2 regions of the Chamaesiphon sp. VAR_48_metabat_403 genome follow, and region 2 is predicted to be linked to the other one. Evidence: riboswitches for the same ligand, from Rfam matches in the RefSeq annotation. Region 2 holds a riboswitch; the other holds the start of a gene.

Region 1 (8,249 bases), on a different contig from region 2:
ATTTCAAGAAATTAATGATTTCGAGCAGTATTTAACCAATAATGGTGTAGTCATCATTAAGTTTTTTCTCCATGTCTCTAAAGCCGAGCAGAAAAAAAGGTTTTTAGCACGGATCGAAGAACCCCAAAAACACTGGAAATTTAGTGCTGACGATATTAAAGCACGCGATCGTTGGGATGATTATCAAGCAGCTTATACCGATATCTTTAACCATACTAGTACCGAAGCCGTTCCCTGGCACATTATTCCGGCAGATCGCAAGTGGTTTACCCGGTTAACGGTCGCAGATATTATCTGCGCTCGTCTCAAGCAGTTAGAATTAGCCTACCCCCAAATTAACCCCGAACAATTAGCAAAACTAGCCGATGCCAAACAAATGCTAGAACGGGAGGAGTAGTGCAAGTTATCCACTATTCACTATTCACTAATTCATGAAAATTGCTGACTTACGCAAAAACTATACTCAAGCAGGATTATTAGAATCAGATATTCTGGCGAATCCTTACGCTCAATTTCAATTGTGGTTCGAGCAAGCTGTAGCGGCGGATTTATTAGAGCCTAACGCAATGACAGTGGCGACGGTAACGGCTGAGGGTAAACCTTCAGCGCGAATTGTTTTGCTTAAAGCTGTAGACGATCGCGGATTTGTATTTTACACCAATTACAACAGTCAAAAAGGGGTAGAACTTCAAAACTGTCCCTATGCTGCTTTAGTCTTCCTCTGGGGCGATTTAGAACGCCAAGTGCGGATTGAGGGTAAAATAGAATTTGTCTCAGAAGCGGAAGCTACCAGCTATTTCCACAGTCGTCCGCACAGCAGTCAACTGGGTGCGTGGGCTTCAGATCAAAGTACGATTATCGAAAATCGATCGATCCTCGAACAGAAATTGCAACAGTTAGAAACCGAATACCACGATCGCGAAATTCCCAAACCGCCACACTGGGGTGGAGTGCGCGTTATTCCCCACGAAATTGAATTTTGGCAAGGTCGTCCCAGTCGGCTCCACGATAGGTTACGCTATCGGCGACTAGTCGATAAATGGCAAATTGAAAGACTCGCACCCTAAATCCAAAATCCAAAATCCAAAATCCACATGACAGCCACCATCAAACCGACAGATCGGATTGCCAGCCAGGTAGTAAATAGCTTGCTCTCAATTAAACCGATCGCGAAATTTGCCAAAAACCAAGCGCGGGAATTGATTATCAAACGGGCGGAATCGATCGGGGTGGCTTGGCGGGATGATGTGAAGTTTTTGAGATCGCGGGGTGGTTCTGAGGCATTTTCGCTGCAGTGGGAGACAGATTTAGCCGAGATTACCAACCCCAATCTTGAGTATCCCAAATATTATCTCACCTCATTTCATGCGTACGATCGCGGGAATATGAGTTGGGATGCCGCCATGGAAGTCGAAGTCGCCGCCTACTCGGTTCATGCCAAGATCTTTGCCGAAACTGGCAAAACTGGCGATACTCAGCTCCGCCAAACTTATCACGATTTGGTAGTCGGATCTTTGCCCGCGCCACCGCAAACTATTCTCGATATCGGTTGCAGTGTGGGGATGAGCACATTTGCCATGCAGCAAGTTTATCCCGACGCACATGTAACGGGTTTAGATCTCTCGCCCTACTTTTTAGCAATTGCTAATTACCGCGCCGAGCAACAACAATCTACCCAAATTAATTGGGTTCACGCCGCAGGCGAAAATACTGGGTTACCCGCACATAGTTATGATTTGGTATCTTTATTTTTAATTTGTCACGAGCTACCGCAGACAGCCACCCGCGAGATTTTTCAAGAAGCGAAACGCTTACTCAAACCGGGCGGACATATTGCCATTATGGATATGAATCCAGCATCGGATATTTATGCTCAAATGGCACCATACATTTTAACACTGCTCAAAAGTACCGAGCCGTATCTCGATCGATATTTTACCCTCGATATTGCCCAAGCACTAATCGATGCTGGTTTCGATGCGCCGACAATTACCGCCAATACACCGCGCCACCGTACGGTAATTGCGAAGGTGTCTTAGCGGATGTTTGTTCAGTCAGTTTTGTTACTCCCTTCTCGCCAGAAGAATATAGATTATACTTCTACCCTATTGCTGTCAGAGATCTTTTTTTTAACCGCAGAGGCGCAGCGATTTGTGCTCGTCGGGTTCCCCGACGGTTTAGCGGCGTTTTTATTCGGGGGGAACCCCCGAATAAAAAAACGACAAGACAACAAATCAAGACAAAGAGCGCAGAGGGCATAAAGAAAAAGCTAATCTATAGTCTTTGAGCGGAAAGGGAGTAAGCTCAAACATTAGAAGACCGCCTCACAGAACGGATTAATTGCTATTTCATCAAATATCATGGCTTATCGTGAAATCAAGAAAAACATTACTATTCTCTGTCTCTTTCTAATCACGTCTTGTGGCTCCAGCCTCAGCAAAATCAGCACCGAAATTGATACACAGATAGATTACAATAACTCGGAGAGAATCGATCTTGCCAAAGTGGGTGATTCTAGTTGGGAACGTGTTTGTATATTTGGCCCATATTCCAACAACAACAAAGCCGAACAAACGCTCGGTTTCAAATGGGATCTAGAAAAAAAAGCTCCTGTATTATCAGAAGGTGGTGTAAATGTTCTAGCATTTGTTAAGGGAAAAGAAGTTAGCACGCACGTCGAACATCCCAGACACCTGAGCGATTTTGCACAGTTGTCAGGTCAGTGCTTCGATCGATCTAATGCTACCCTCGTAAGAGATATAACCAGAAAAGACAACTGGGTTAGTTTCATCATCAAAAAATAATGCATCACAACTCTGTTGCACGCCAACCGTTTTCTGTATTTGTCATTCAAGTCTTACTTGAAAATATTATCCAGGCAGCTAGGGTTCGGGTTGTGCTAACTTGTCTAAGTAAATAGTCAATTCCGCAATGGTTCTAGGAGCGGAAACTTTTTGGCTCATTAATGGGGACATTCGCGACCAGATTTGCCATAATAGTGGCATTCCTAATTCAAAGTTTGGCATAAATTGAAGCTGCTGAAAAACTGCTAGAGTTTCGCCTTCGGCAATTAATTTCCCCCGTTCCATCACCAAAACCCAATCTGCCCATTGATAGACAAAATCTAAATCGTGAGTGGCAATTAGTAGCGTTGTCCCCAATTGGGCGATCGATTCTAGTTCTACTAACAGGGTACGAGTTTGGACTGGATCGAGATAAGCCGTCGGTTCGTCTAATAATAATAACTCTGGTTGTAAAGCCATTACGCCAGCAATACTCACCCGCTTTTTTTGTCCTAAGCTGAGGTGCTGGAGTGGAGACATTGCTAGAGTTTCTAAATTAAAATCGGCGAGAGTTTTCGTAACTTTTGCCGCTACTTCTGATTCGGGTAAACCTTGATTGCACAACCCGTAAGAAATATCTGCTGCAACAGTCGGGGCGACAAGTTGCTGTTCGGGATCTTGAAATACTAACCCTACTCGCTGTCGCCATCTTTTGAGTGCGGCTCGATCGAATGTTAATGGTAAATTGTCTAGTAACACTGTCCCGCGATCGGGTTTACACAAACCATCGGCAATTAGAAACATTGTCGATTTGCCACAACCATTTTCACCGATTAGGGCTGTTTTTTTATGTGTGGGCAACCGAAAGCTCAAGCCTTGCAAAGTTGGCGCAGTCGCCAGTGGATAACTATAATAAATATCCCGAAATTCTAGTAAATATTCAGACATAGATCCGGTATAAAATCTCTCCAATTATCAGCACTACACAACCGACGATCGACTCACTAGCATAACGTTGAGAGTATTGATAACATTGCGGTTGCCAAAATCGAAATTCTCGATCGAAGCCGCGTGCCATTACTCCCAAACTTAACTGTCGATACCTACTCACCGTGCGTTGAATTAATTGACGAACTAATAAATTTAAGCTGTTCATTCTCAGTTTTTGAGTCCGATAACCACCGCGTGAAACTTGAGCGGTAACGATCGTTTGGGCGGTGTTTGCTAACAGAAAAATACAGCGGTAAATTAATAGTGATAATTCGATGAGAATCGGCGGACAGCCAATTTTTGCACAAGTAGCCGCCAGATCGATCGCAGGAATTGTCAGGACGATAAAAAATAGCACGGAAGTACTCGCCCAACTGCGAATGATGAGTTCGAGTGCCCGCACCGAACCGCGATGACTGAGATAGATCTGCCCGCCCCATACCTGCATTTGCCACAAGGCATCAGACTGCATTTCTGAAGAGATGTTGTTAGCATATTCGATCGCGATCGCAGGCAGACTAGTCACCAAAAACACCGAAACTCCCAACAGCATCGCCCCATAAATCTGACGCGGTATCCCCGCATAGATCGTAATCCAGACGCTCATCCACCCAAAAATGATGATTTGTACCGGATAGTGAGTTACCAGAGCCAACAGCAGCACAATGAGGGCAAACCAGAGCTTTTGACTAGGGAGAAGATGGCGCAGCCGATTGCTATAGGCAAGCGTATCGAGATGAATATGCACTAATCGCGGTGTTCGATCGAGGGGACGATTTCATCTGTTTTCCGGCGTTCGGTGCGCCCTTTATATAAGCCTAAAATATAACAAGTTACCCCCGATCCGATCGCAGCTTGAGTGGCAAATAAGAAGGTTTCAACTTCGCCGCCGGATGGTTTAATCACAGGTTCAAACCAAGGTTTATAGCCCGGTTTAACTTCTTCGATCGCGGTTATATTAATACTATCCGTCGCTTTAAATTCTTTACCCTGAAAAATCAAAACTGGGGCAAAAGACAAGGCAACAGCAATACCCAATAGCCACCAATTATTCGCTAGTTTTTGCATTTAAATTATTTCGTTGTTGAAAGAGCTGGAGTATTTTTAATTCTTGCTGCCCATATTCTTGCAGCCAATTCCAGACCAGCAAGGTTAATAAACCTTCACTAATTGCCAGTGGGATTTGGGTAATTGCAAACACGCCGACAAATTTAATAAAAGCTGCTACAAATCCACCTTGTACGGCGGGAAATGCTAGAGCCAATTGTACGGCAGTTACTAAATAAGTACATAAATCTTCTAACATTGAAGCCATAAACACGGCAATTTTTTGATGTCCGGTTTTAGCGATCGCATTGTAAACCACATAAGCGACCATCGGGCCGACAATTGCCATTGAAAATGCATTTGCACCCAATGTTGTCAATCCGCCATGTGCCAGTAGTACTGCTTGAAACAGCAACACTAATCCACCGATTACCGACATCACCAATGGGCCGAATAAAATTGTCCCCAGCCCCGTCCCTGTTGGGTGAGAGCTGCTACCATTGACAGATGGAATCTTCAGCGCGGAGAGGACGAAAGTAAAGGCTCCAGACAATGCTAAAAGCAACTTGAGTTCTGGATGTGCTTGGGTAATCCGATCGATCGATCTCAATCCCAATCCAAAGAAGGGTAAGGCAATTACCCACCAGAACGCCGCCCACTCAATCGGTAAGTAACCCTCGGCAATGTGCATCGCATGGGCTGGAGTGGGTGTGGCAATTACTAAATAAGCACTCAAGCCCAGCATTGCCAGTAAGGTGGCGGCTTTTTGATATTTTGGTTTCATTAATTTTAGAGATAGTCACCTTGAACCTCGCAGATGAACGCGATCTATATTCGATACGATGGGTGTTCTGACTCAGTTAATTCAAGATTAAATCCGATGTAAGTCGGAAATCATCGCACCTCGAACACATTACAGTTGCGGGACAGCGTTGGATTTTGCACCAATCTTTCCCCATCGATCTCCGTGGCTATTCACGATCTCCCAATTTTTATTTCGAGCGGCGATGCCAAAGACTGGCTACATCCTAGCATCTAAACCGCACTGTCGATCGGCCCGATCTCCAACCCGATCGGTTGTTGTAAAACTATAATCTGTTAACAGTGACAATAATTAGTTAATGTACACATAGCCTACGATTGGTGTACATTTAACAGATATTTGTCCACTTTCCATAATTAATGTCACGCCAGAGATAATGGCTGAAACTTAGTTCAGCAAACGATTATGGCGGTCGGAACTCTGTTGTTTTCCTTTGCGAGAAATTAAATAGATATTTGCCTTTTTCTCAAAAGCGATGGATAAAGTCTAACATAGATAAATGCCTTTTCCTTGCTAAATGCTATGTTATCACCACATACGCCAGAAATGCAGGCTGCATCCGTCATAGATCGAGATTCGATCGAGCAGCATTCCGAAGAAATTGAGACTCCACTGACTCCAACCGTTCCACAGGAGCGATTAATCATTGAGAGTCTGTTAGAGGATCTCGAAGATCGAGCAAAAATCATGCAGCGGGTTCAAGCTGTCGAGGACATTTCTCAAGCTTCAGAGCACCAGCGAACAGAGAAAATCAAACTCTGGGCCGATCGATTAGAAGTGCATCCGCGCACAGTGACACGACTGCTCGAACGAGTGGAGCAAGAGGGATTGGCTTCATTAGTTAGATTTACACGCATTGATGCAGGTGAGCAGAGAGGATCTAAGCAGTGGCAGGGGAAAAGTGTTGCTGAATGGACTGACTTCATTCTTACGACCTACAAGCGCGGCAATAAAAATAGCAGACGAATGAGTCGTAGCCAGACATTCAATCAGGTGAAGGCTCATGCGGTGAAAGAGCTAGGATTGGCAGAAGATAAAGGTGAATATCCATCGATCGGATTCGTATACAGTGTTCTCAATCCTTTAGTAGAGAAGAAAAAGCCGAAAAAGAATCCAGGACAAGGGCCAGGTATCGTTATCAAAACTATCGATAAGGATAATGTTCGAGAAGATATCGTAGTCGAACGGAGCAACCAAGTTTGGCAAATAGACCATACTAAATTAGACAACCTACTGGTGGATGCTGACGATAATATTGTGGGCTGTGTTTGGATCACCTCTGTAATTGACAGCTACTCCAGTTGCATCATGGGTTACTACCTCAGTTTTATGTCGGCAGGTTCTCATGAAGTGGCGTTAGCTTTGCGTCATGCTATTTTGCCCAAACATTACGGGGCTGAATATGGACTTCAAAAGGAATGGGAGGTCTGTGGATTACCAGAATATATAGTGACCGATCGAGCCAACGAATTTAAGTCGGGGCATCTGAGACGAGTTGCGATGGAGTTAGGGTTTAAGCTCAGGCTGCGATTGCACAAGGAACAGGGTGGCATTGTAGAGAGTTCTTTTCGGAGAGTCAAAGATGAGTTTTCCTCGCTGCTACCAGGATACAAAGGTGGCACGATCGAGGAACGTCCAGAGAATGCGGAGAAATACGCTTGCATGATTTACGAGGAGTACGATCGAAAGTTAGTCCGGCATTTCGTGGATCATGTTAATCAACATTTGTATCCACGAATTAGAAATCAAACATGTCTCAATCGTTGGTGGAATGGAATTCCTGGAGGTGAACCCCGACGAATAGAGGACGAGCGAAAATTAGATGTTTGTCTGATGAAGGAAGAAGAGCGAACTGTTCAGAAATATGGCTGTGTTGTCTTTGAGAATTTGATCTATAGCGCGGGATTCGTCCGTGATGAACAGGGCTATCAGCGATATGACAAAAATATTGATTTTCTAGCAAAATATGATGACAAGGTAACAATCAGATACGATCCGAGCAATATTGTTAAATTACTAGTTTATACTCTCGAACAGGATGGTCAACCATCGAAGTATTTAGGTGTTATTCGCTCTAGAGATTTGTCTGAGTCTCGCCTCTCGCTGCGAGAATGGAAAGAGCGGGAAAAACAAATCCGAAAAGAAGGCAAAGCAATCGACCAAACTTCAATTCTGGCACAGCAGCGAGATTTGAACAATTTTGCTAATGAGAAAGTCAAAGAAATGAATCAGAAAAAGAGAGGTAAAGGTAAAAAAACTACCAATCAAAATCGGAAAGACGAGCATCAGCGAGTTGTTAGTCAGACACCGGAACGGTACGAATTAGGAAAAGCTTTGTCTGCATCTGCTGAAGTGAATGAAGCCGAAACAGCAGATCGATCGATGCTATCTAATGTTGACAATACAGACTGTTCGATGCAGATCTATTGCTGTTTTCTGGTTTGAACGAACTGATGAGGATCTCGGAAAAACGTGGAATTTCTGTGGTTTTGTGTGGAACGAGCAGATTGGATGAAATACTCGATGCTCAACATAGAAAAAGTTATTTACCCATTCATAATACCTTTCTGAACCATCACAGGCTAAGTGTTTTGTCTATAGGTGAA
Region 2 (7,272 bases):
CGGTTTTATTAGCAATCCGATCTTCGATCGTTTTGGCAGTATAAGGTTTAGCTAAAGCTTTATCGTTAGCCGGATCGTAAACTTCTGTGTCGATGCCATTGACAATTCCCGACAACCTGCCACTAATAAAAGATAGTAACCCTTCAATTGTCTCGCCATATTCGATCGTCTGAATTTGCGCCGCATAAGTCGGCGATACCGTATTGACTCGATCGGCAAATTGTACCGCCGCCGCCATAGTATTATGCCCTTGCATGTACCACGGACACCAAGTAATTTTATCCAGATACCACCGCCACGGCCCTTGGTAGGCTAAATTATGAATGGTAAAGACGGTGCTAATATCGGGATCTTGGTGCATCCAGACGGGTAGCATTCCGGTATGCCAATCGTGACAGTGAAGCACATTCGGCTTCCAATAATTCCAACAAAATTCCGCCGCACCGTTAGCAAAAAACGTAAATCGCCAATCTTCATCCTCTCCCCCATAAATCCGCAGCGGATCGAAGACAGGATGCCCGAATAAGTATAATGGCACGTCGGTACCGGGCAATACTGTCTCGTAGACTGCAAAGTGATTAAACATCGCATGTCCCCGCCACACAGGTTCGATCGGAATATCTAATTTCCCAACTATCGAGCCATAATAAGGCATAAAAATTCGGACATCGTGTCCCATTTTCCGCAAGAATTTGGGTAAAGCACCCACGACATCCCCCATCCCACCAACTTTCGCGATGGGTGCAGCCTCCGCCGCCACAAATAAAATTTTCATAGATATTTTTATATTTTAGGTGCCTAACGCTCGAACCCAATTATATCAGTCAATTGACAGCTACCTAACCCAAGTTGCTAGTTATAGGTTTTTAGTGGGATAGGTGTTAGGTTTTAGCTGTTAGGCTTTAGCTTCGATCCCATCGCTAATACCTAATACCTAATACCCAAATCTTTAACCTTGGTTATAACTAGCAACTTGCGCTACCTACTTTATATCCCAACCCACGCACCCACGCACCTCAATCTATAAATATTCTAATAATCTCGGTCTGACTCCGAATAAAGTTAGGATGACAATACTACCGATCGCCACTGTAGCAATTTTTTCAAAGTTTGCCACGCGATCGTTACCAAGTTCGATATTTTTATCTAATTCTTTTTTATTTAGCTCCATCAAATCGGTATGAACATCTTTATATCGATCGAATGCCCAATTTGATTCGCCTGTTTTAGTCCCGATACACAATGCGATCGCTTCACTAATTTTACCACTAGCTGCTAGTTGCCGAATTTGTTTATCGATTTTTAGATAATCATTCCAGGCTTTTAGCGTAGCAATCGCCGCTTCTTTTTCGCCAACAAAGGTGATGTTCTTTAGTCCAGTTGAAAATAGTCCAGTTAGTTCGGCAGTCAGATGTTGTGTGTTAACATCAGTGATAATATTCTCGATTGATGTTTTCTCATTTGGCATCATCATAATTTTATTAACTTTGTCAGTAAAAGAGCGTTCGTGTAAAGCTGCATTAGATCGATCGAGTAAATAGCGACTCTCATCGGCATTAGCTCGGTAAGATAAAGAACGCATTTTCCGCAGAGCCTCTAATGAATTAAAAGCATCTACTTTAGCTATTCTTAAATTATTTGCCGCACCCATAAATGCGCTGCTAGTATATCCCAGAAAGACAACTGCGATCGCGGTTGCACCGAGTAATGGTAAATTTAAAACCCGACGCATTCTTTGATATAAAAAGAGCTGGATTGCTACTAAGATTGCAATTAACGCTACCCCTGTAACTACAATAATCAGACCGATACCGCCATTACCAAAACTTTGTTCGGAATAAGTTCTTTCTAATGCTTGTGAATTCACTTGGCTGAGTTTTTCAGCTTGGGGGATAATATCTCGATCCATTAAATTAGCCGCACTCTGATAAATGGCGAGCGTATTAACTGCATCGCCGCGTTTGTGAGCATCGCGCGCTTCTTGGAGTTTTAAGAAATAGGCACTACTATTAAATTGTAATGTTTGAATTATTTGTTCTTCTTCTGGATAAGTAATATTTCTAGCCGCAGCTACCAATCGATCGGCTATTTTCTTGCGATTCTTATCAAAATCTGCTAATGTTTGTCGATTATCGCCTGGTTTCAATAATAATTCGTTTGCCAAACTAGCATCCATATCGGCAAAAGAATCTTGGAGTTGCTGTGCCGTTAATACACTAGGTGCGGCATCTTTACCGACAGTCTTAATTGCTTGTCTCTGAGAATTTACGCCATAGATACTAATTATTAATAGTAGTAAACTCACGCCCCATGTCGTATACCAACCACCCCGTAAAATTTGGGGCGTATTCAACCGCTTGACTAAACTTTGAGTTGGCTTGGGAATCACAGTCATCTAAGTAGGCTCCAAATTATTCAAATCGTGCCGTTAGGGCGCAACAGTTCCATCCAACTCATCATTAGGATCGAGCTAGATAATTATGTAGTGCCAGTCACAAATCTTAATAGAAATTCTCATCAAATTATCATAAGCTATCAAATTAGTGGGTATATATATTCGGAAATTTTTAACATGAGTTCTAATCTAGCTACTAAATTACGTGAGGGCACTAAAAAATCTCACAGTATGGCGGAAAACACTGGCTTTATCGCCTGCTTCCTCAAAGGAACCGTCGAAAAAAAATCTTACCGCAAACTAGTCACCAATCTCTACTTCGTCTACTCAGCGATGGAAGAGGAAATGCACAAGCATTCTACCGATCCCATTTTATCTAAAGTCTTTTTCCCAGAACTCGATCGTAAAGCCGCTCTAGAACAAGACTTAGCGTTTTACTACGGTGCTAACTGGAAAGAGCAAGTAGCCCCATCTGAAGCTACTAAGAAGTACATCGCCCGGATTCACGAAGTAGCCGATCGCGATACCGCATTAATGGTAGCACACCTCTACACCCGCTACTTAGGCGATCTCTCTGGTGGTCAAATTCTCAAGAAAATTGCCCAGAATGCCATGAACCTCACCGATGGCGAAGGAACTGCATTCTATGAGTTCGCCCAAATCCCCGACGAGAAAGCCTTCAAGACTAACTACCGTCAGGCGATGAACGATTTACCCATCGACGAAGCCAAAGCCGATGAGGTTGTCGATGAAGCTAACGCTGCATTTGAGATGAACATGGTCATGTTCAAAGAATTAGAAGGTAATCTTATTAAAGCGATCGGCGTGCAATTATTCAACATGCTCACCCGCAAACGCAATCGGAATAGTACTGAGTTGGCTACGGCGGAGTAGATAGGGAGTGGGGACGGGGAGACGGGGGGACGGGGAGACGGGGAGTGTGGGAGGATCGGAACGTAGTTCTAAAATCTAAACCCTAGTCCCTAGTCCCTATTCCCTCTAAAACCTCATACCTAAAACCTCATACCTAAAGCCTAGAAAGAGCCTAATTCAAACTCACTCAATCGCCGACAAATTTGCTCATAGCAGTCTGGCGGCGAAGTTTTTAGGCGTTGACACCAGCCGATATCTAGATTTATACCAGACTCGACTGCTAAAATTAGCTCGGTTTGTGGTTGATAAGTAGCCACAGCAGCTAAGATCGGATCGATCGAGTGACTATTTACCAACCATTCTTGCAAGTAGAGCGATAATTGCGACTGAGGAATATATCGAAAATTAAGGCTCGGTGCTTGGAGATCTTCCCAATGACGGTCAGAATCGTCTAGAAGATCTACCGAACTGTTGATGACTACTACCCCTCGATCGCAATATAGATAGCCTTGCCAAGCCCGATAGCCAATCCATAGGAAGTTTTGGGTGAGGAGATCGGGGCGGCGCGCTCGGTTATATTGCCGCATGGGTAGGAGTGGGGATGAGTGGGGGAATTTTAGCGAGGATACCTTGTTTGAGCGGTGCTGGGCGTTCTGCCCAAGGTAGCTCTCCTGTCGGATGCTGATAGTATTTTTCAGCACATTCTAAGATATTGCCCAGCTCGATCTTCGGATCTTCGCTGGTAATATCGCCAAATAAGTAAGTGTGTTTTCCCGCTGCTGCAAAAGAAATCGCACAGGAGCGGCTGCAAGCACTCATACAGCCGACACCTTGGATCGGAAATTCTGTCGCTAAATCCCAATCTTGGTGCAAAGCTTCCAACTCTTCTAATAGCCGCTCGCCCGCACTCGTACCGACGCGCTTGCCATCTTGCCACTTACTACCGCAAGTGGTACAAACAAATAAACAATGTTGTGGGTTCACCTAATACCTCGTAGGTTAATTGAACTAGATTTTGATGCTGGCGGGCATTCTGACTCGACCGAGGCTATGGCTAGTCTCAATTTACAGTTGCGGGACAGTGCTGGATTTTCACCAATCTTTCCCCATTACTTTGAGTGGCTGTTCCCCACTCAAACCAGATCGAAGCTTTATTATACCTGTTGACAGGTCTCTGACAAAAAAGTTCGTTTACTACCAAATTTCCCTGTATTGTCCCTATCCCTACCCTACATACGTATCTTTGGAGTGAAGCGAAATTGGTGGGAATCCCCCTGAATCCCCCTTGGAATGGGGGCTTTCAAAGTCCCCCTTTCCAAGGGGGTTGGCAGGGTGGTTTCATACAAGAAAAGAAAAATGCAAAAACCCTTATTTTTAGTCTTCAACCACCCGCGACTAAAGTGCGGGCTAACGGCAGAAGTCCACTTCAGTGGACTGAGCTATTTTTCTTCTGGTGTATGAAACCACCCTGCCTTTCCAAGGGGGTTGGGGGATTTAGATCTCAAAACGAAGTCTAGCCGACTTGTGTATACAGGGTAGCTTCCCTATCCCCTATTCCCTATTCCCTACAGCGGCTTCAGATTAGGAATCCCGACAGCGCGAGGATAATAAGGATGGGTATCGGCGGCTTTACGCAACCAAATACAGTGACGGATACTATTGCTAATCGGTGTCGTAAATCGATCGATCTTGGCAATTTCACCACCTAATTTAGCTACGGCTAATTCTAGACTTTCGGTTTCGGCTTCCGTCCAATTGCCCCGATAGAGAATTGCCGTACCGCCTAATTTAACTAAAGGTAGTGCATATTCAGCACAAACATTTGCCGATGCTACTGCTCTAATTAGGGCTAGATCGGATTGATGGCGGTGTTGTCGATCTTGACCCAATTCTTCAATTCTGCTAACTAAAGAACGAACATTTTTCAAGCCTATTTCTGAGGCAATCGATTCGACAAATCCAATCTTTTTAGCAGTAGAATCAACCAATGTGAGTTGCCAATCGGTTCTAGCAATCGCAAGTGGCAAGCCAGGAAAACCAGCTCCCGTACCGATATCTATTACTTGCAATGGTGTAGAATTCTGAATTAAATCGCCAACGCCTCGCAAGGAATCCCATAAATGTTTTTCCCAAAATTCTTCGGGTTCGGTAATTCTGGTAAGATTTAATGTTTTGTTAGCAGTAATTACTGCTGTATATAGAGATTGTAGCTGAAACTGCTGTATTTCTGTGGGGCACCACTCGGTGGTTTGCTGCCAGATCTCATTTAGCGCGGGTAAGCTATTAAGATCGGGGATTTCAGAAGCGTTCATATATAATTAGTTGAATATTAAATTAATAATAATTAAGATAAGCGATAGATTATTTATTCGACACCACTAACATCACGCCGAAAGAAATAGCAGCTAAACCAATAATTTGTGGTAATACGATCGATTCCCGAAACCAAAAATGACCTAATAACACCGAAAAAATATAACTTATCGAAATTGCTGGAGCGGCAATACTCAAATTGACGCGGGTGAGTAGTAAAATATAGACGATCGCGCCTAAAGCATAGCAAGTTAAACCGATTAATAATTCGGGGGTAGTAACGATACTGAGAATGTGGTTTAAGGCATTATCCATATCTACTTTACCAAGTTTTCCAGCTCCCATTTTAAGAAAAAATTGACCGAATACGCCAGCTAAAACAGAGATTAGTAGTAAACTTAATTCTGGTAGAGTCACAATTTAATTTTTGAGTGTGAATATACACGATTATGGATTGATATGGAAGCGGTTTCCGCGATCGAGCTTGTTGCTAGTTACATTACCATTATTATTTATTAATGGTGGCGATCCGAGTTTGGTGCCCTATGATGAAGGTTACTATGCGGTGCAAGCGCGGTGGATTTGGGAAACTGGCGATTGGCTGACACCACAATGGTGGGGTACCGCAATTTACGATCGCACGATTGGGATTCAGTGGTTTATTGCGCTAGCTTACCAGTGTTTTGGCTTGAATGAGTTTAGCGCGCGGCTGCCGAGTACGATCGCGTGTATCGTGAGTGTATTATTGACATATGAAGTCGGTAAAATTCTATTCGATCGACAGATTGCGTGGTTGGGTGCGGTAATCTTGATGTTAATGGGGTTGTGGGTGAGTGAAGCTCATACAGCGCAGCAAAATACAGCATTAGTAGCAATTGAGTTACTTGGCATGTGGGCGTTATTAAAGATCGCAGATTCCCAGCCTCATATTTTAACATCTTCGCGGCAATCGATCTCCATGAGTCGAGTTTGGGGGATCTTAGGTGGCGCGACGGTAGGCTGGGGCTTTTTGCTCAAGGGTTTTATGATTTTCGTGCCGATTATCGCACTTTTGCCTTATTTTATTTTTCACCGACGTTATCAAAAATTGATAACTAATCCCTGGATTTATCTCGGATTATTTATCGGTGCCATTCCGACTGGAATTTGGTTAATTTTGAGCTGTTATAAATACAATGGGCTGATGCCAGTTTATGAATTAGTAAATAAATTACTATTCTTATCTAAAACTGACACTTATAATCCCGGCCCTTTTTATTATCTCTGGATTTTACCACTAAATATTTTCCCGTGGGCATTCTTTAGTACGATCGGCGCAATAATTATCTGGCGGAGAATGCTACCAGATCTCAATTATGCGGCTGTAAGTTTATCGTTAGGTTATCCGATCTGCTTATTTATTTTACTCAGCCTATTTAAAACGCGGATGGCATATTATACTATGCAATTATTACCGTTTATGGCATTGCTGGCTGCCACTGCTTTCGTAAAATTCATGCAAGTCAGTCGCCAGAAGATCGGCTGGTATCGCTTTGTAACTGCGATCGGTTATGCTTTTAGTGGATTGGGATTTATCCTGACGATCGCAGGCATAATTGTCATGCTCGATCGACCGTTATGGGGAATTATCATTCCGGCAGAGGTGCAAATTTACGCGCTACCAGCCATCGTGCTGGGTTGTGGCTGGATGA

Evidence for each region. A riboswitch is a leader RNA that binds a small molecule or an ion and turns the genes downstream of it on or off. The one in region 2 is predicted to bind cobalamin.
Region 1: another riboswitch for cobalamin. It lies ahead of RMO79_RS23430 (energy-coupling factor ABC transporter permease); the one in region 2 lies ahead of RMO79_RS13560 (DUF1636 domain-containing protein).

What each region holds. Positions count from the first base shown of each region.
Region 1 covers NZ_JANPLS010000498.1:3,510-11,758, reverse strand. The annotation lists gene RMO79_RS23465 (polyphosphate kinase 2 family protein) at 1-397, shown strand, start outside; gene pdxH (pyridoxamine 5'-phosphate oxidase) at 432-1,067, shown strand; gene RMO79_RS23455 (class I SAM-dependent methyltransferase) at 1,095-2,039, shown strand; gene RMO79_RS23450 (hypothetical protein) at 2,361-2,804, shown strand; gene RMO79_RS23445 (ABC transporter ATP-binding protein) at 2,883-3,731, opposite strand; gene cbiQ (cobalt ECF transporter T component CbiQ) at 3,724-4,521, opposite strand; gene RMO79_RS23435 (energy-coupling factor ABC transporter substrate-binding protein) at 4,521-4,841, opposite strand; gene RMO79_RS23430 (energy-coupling factor ABC transporter permease) at 4,822-5,604, opposite strand; cobalamin riboswitch at 5,644-5,823, opposite strand; gene RMO79_RS23425 (transposase family protein) at 6,166-8,088, shown strand; gene RMO79_RS23420 (hypothetical protein) at 8,235-8,249, shown strand, end outside.
Region 2 covers NZ_JANPLS010000287.1:198-7,469, forward strand. The annotation lists partial or broken gene glgA (glycogen synthase GlgA) at 1-775, opposite strand, end outside; gene RMO79_RS13545 (hypothetical protein) at 1,022-2,395, opposite strand; gene RMO79_RS13550 (heme oxygenase (biliverdin-producing)) at 2,573-3,289, shown strand; gene RMO79_RS13555 (hypothetical protein) at 3,430-3,855, opposite strand; gene RMO79_RS13560 (DUF1636 domain-containing protein) at 3,842-4,252, opposite strand; cobalamin riboswitch at 4,274-4,426, opposite strand; gene rsmG (16S rRNA (guanine(527)-N(7))-methyltransferase RsmG) at 4,834-5,580, opposite strand; gene RMO79_RS13570 (EamA family transporter) at 5,630-5,998, opposite strand; gene RMO79_RS13575 (glycosyltransferase family 39 protein) at 6,015-7,272, shown strand, end outside.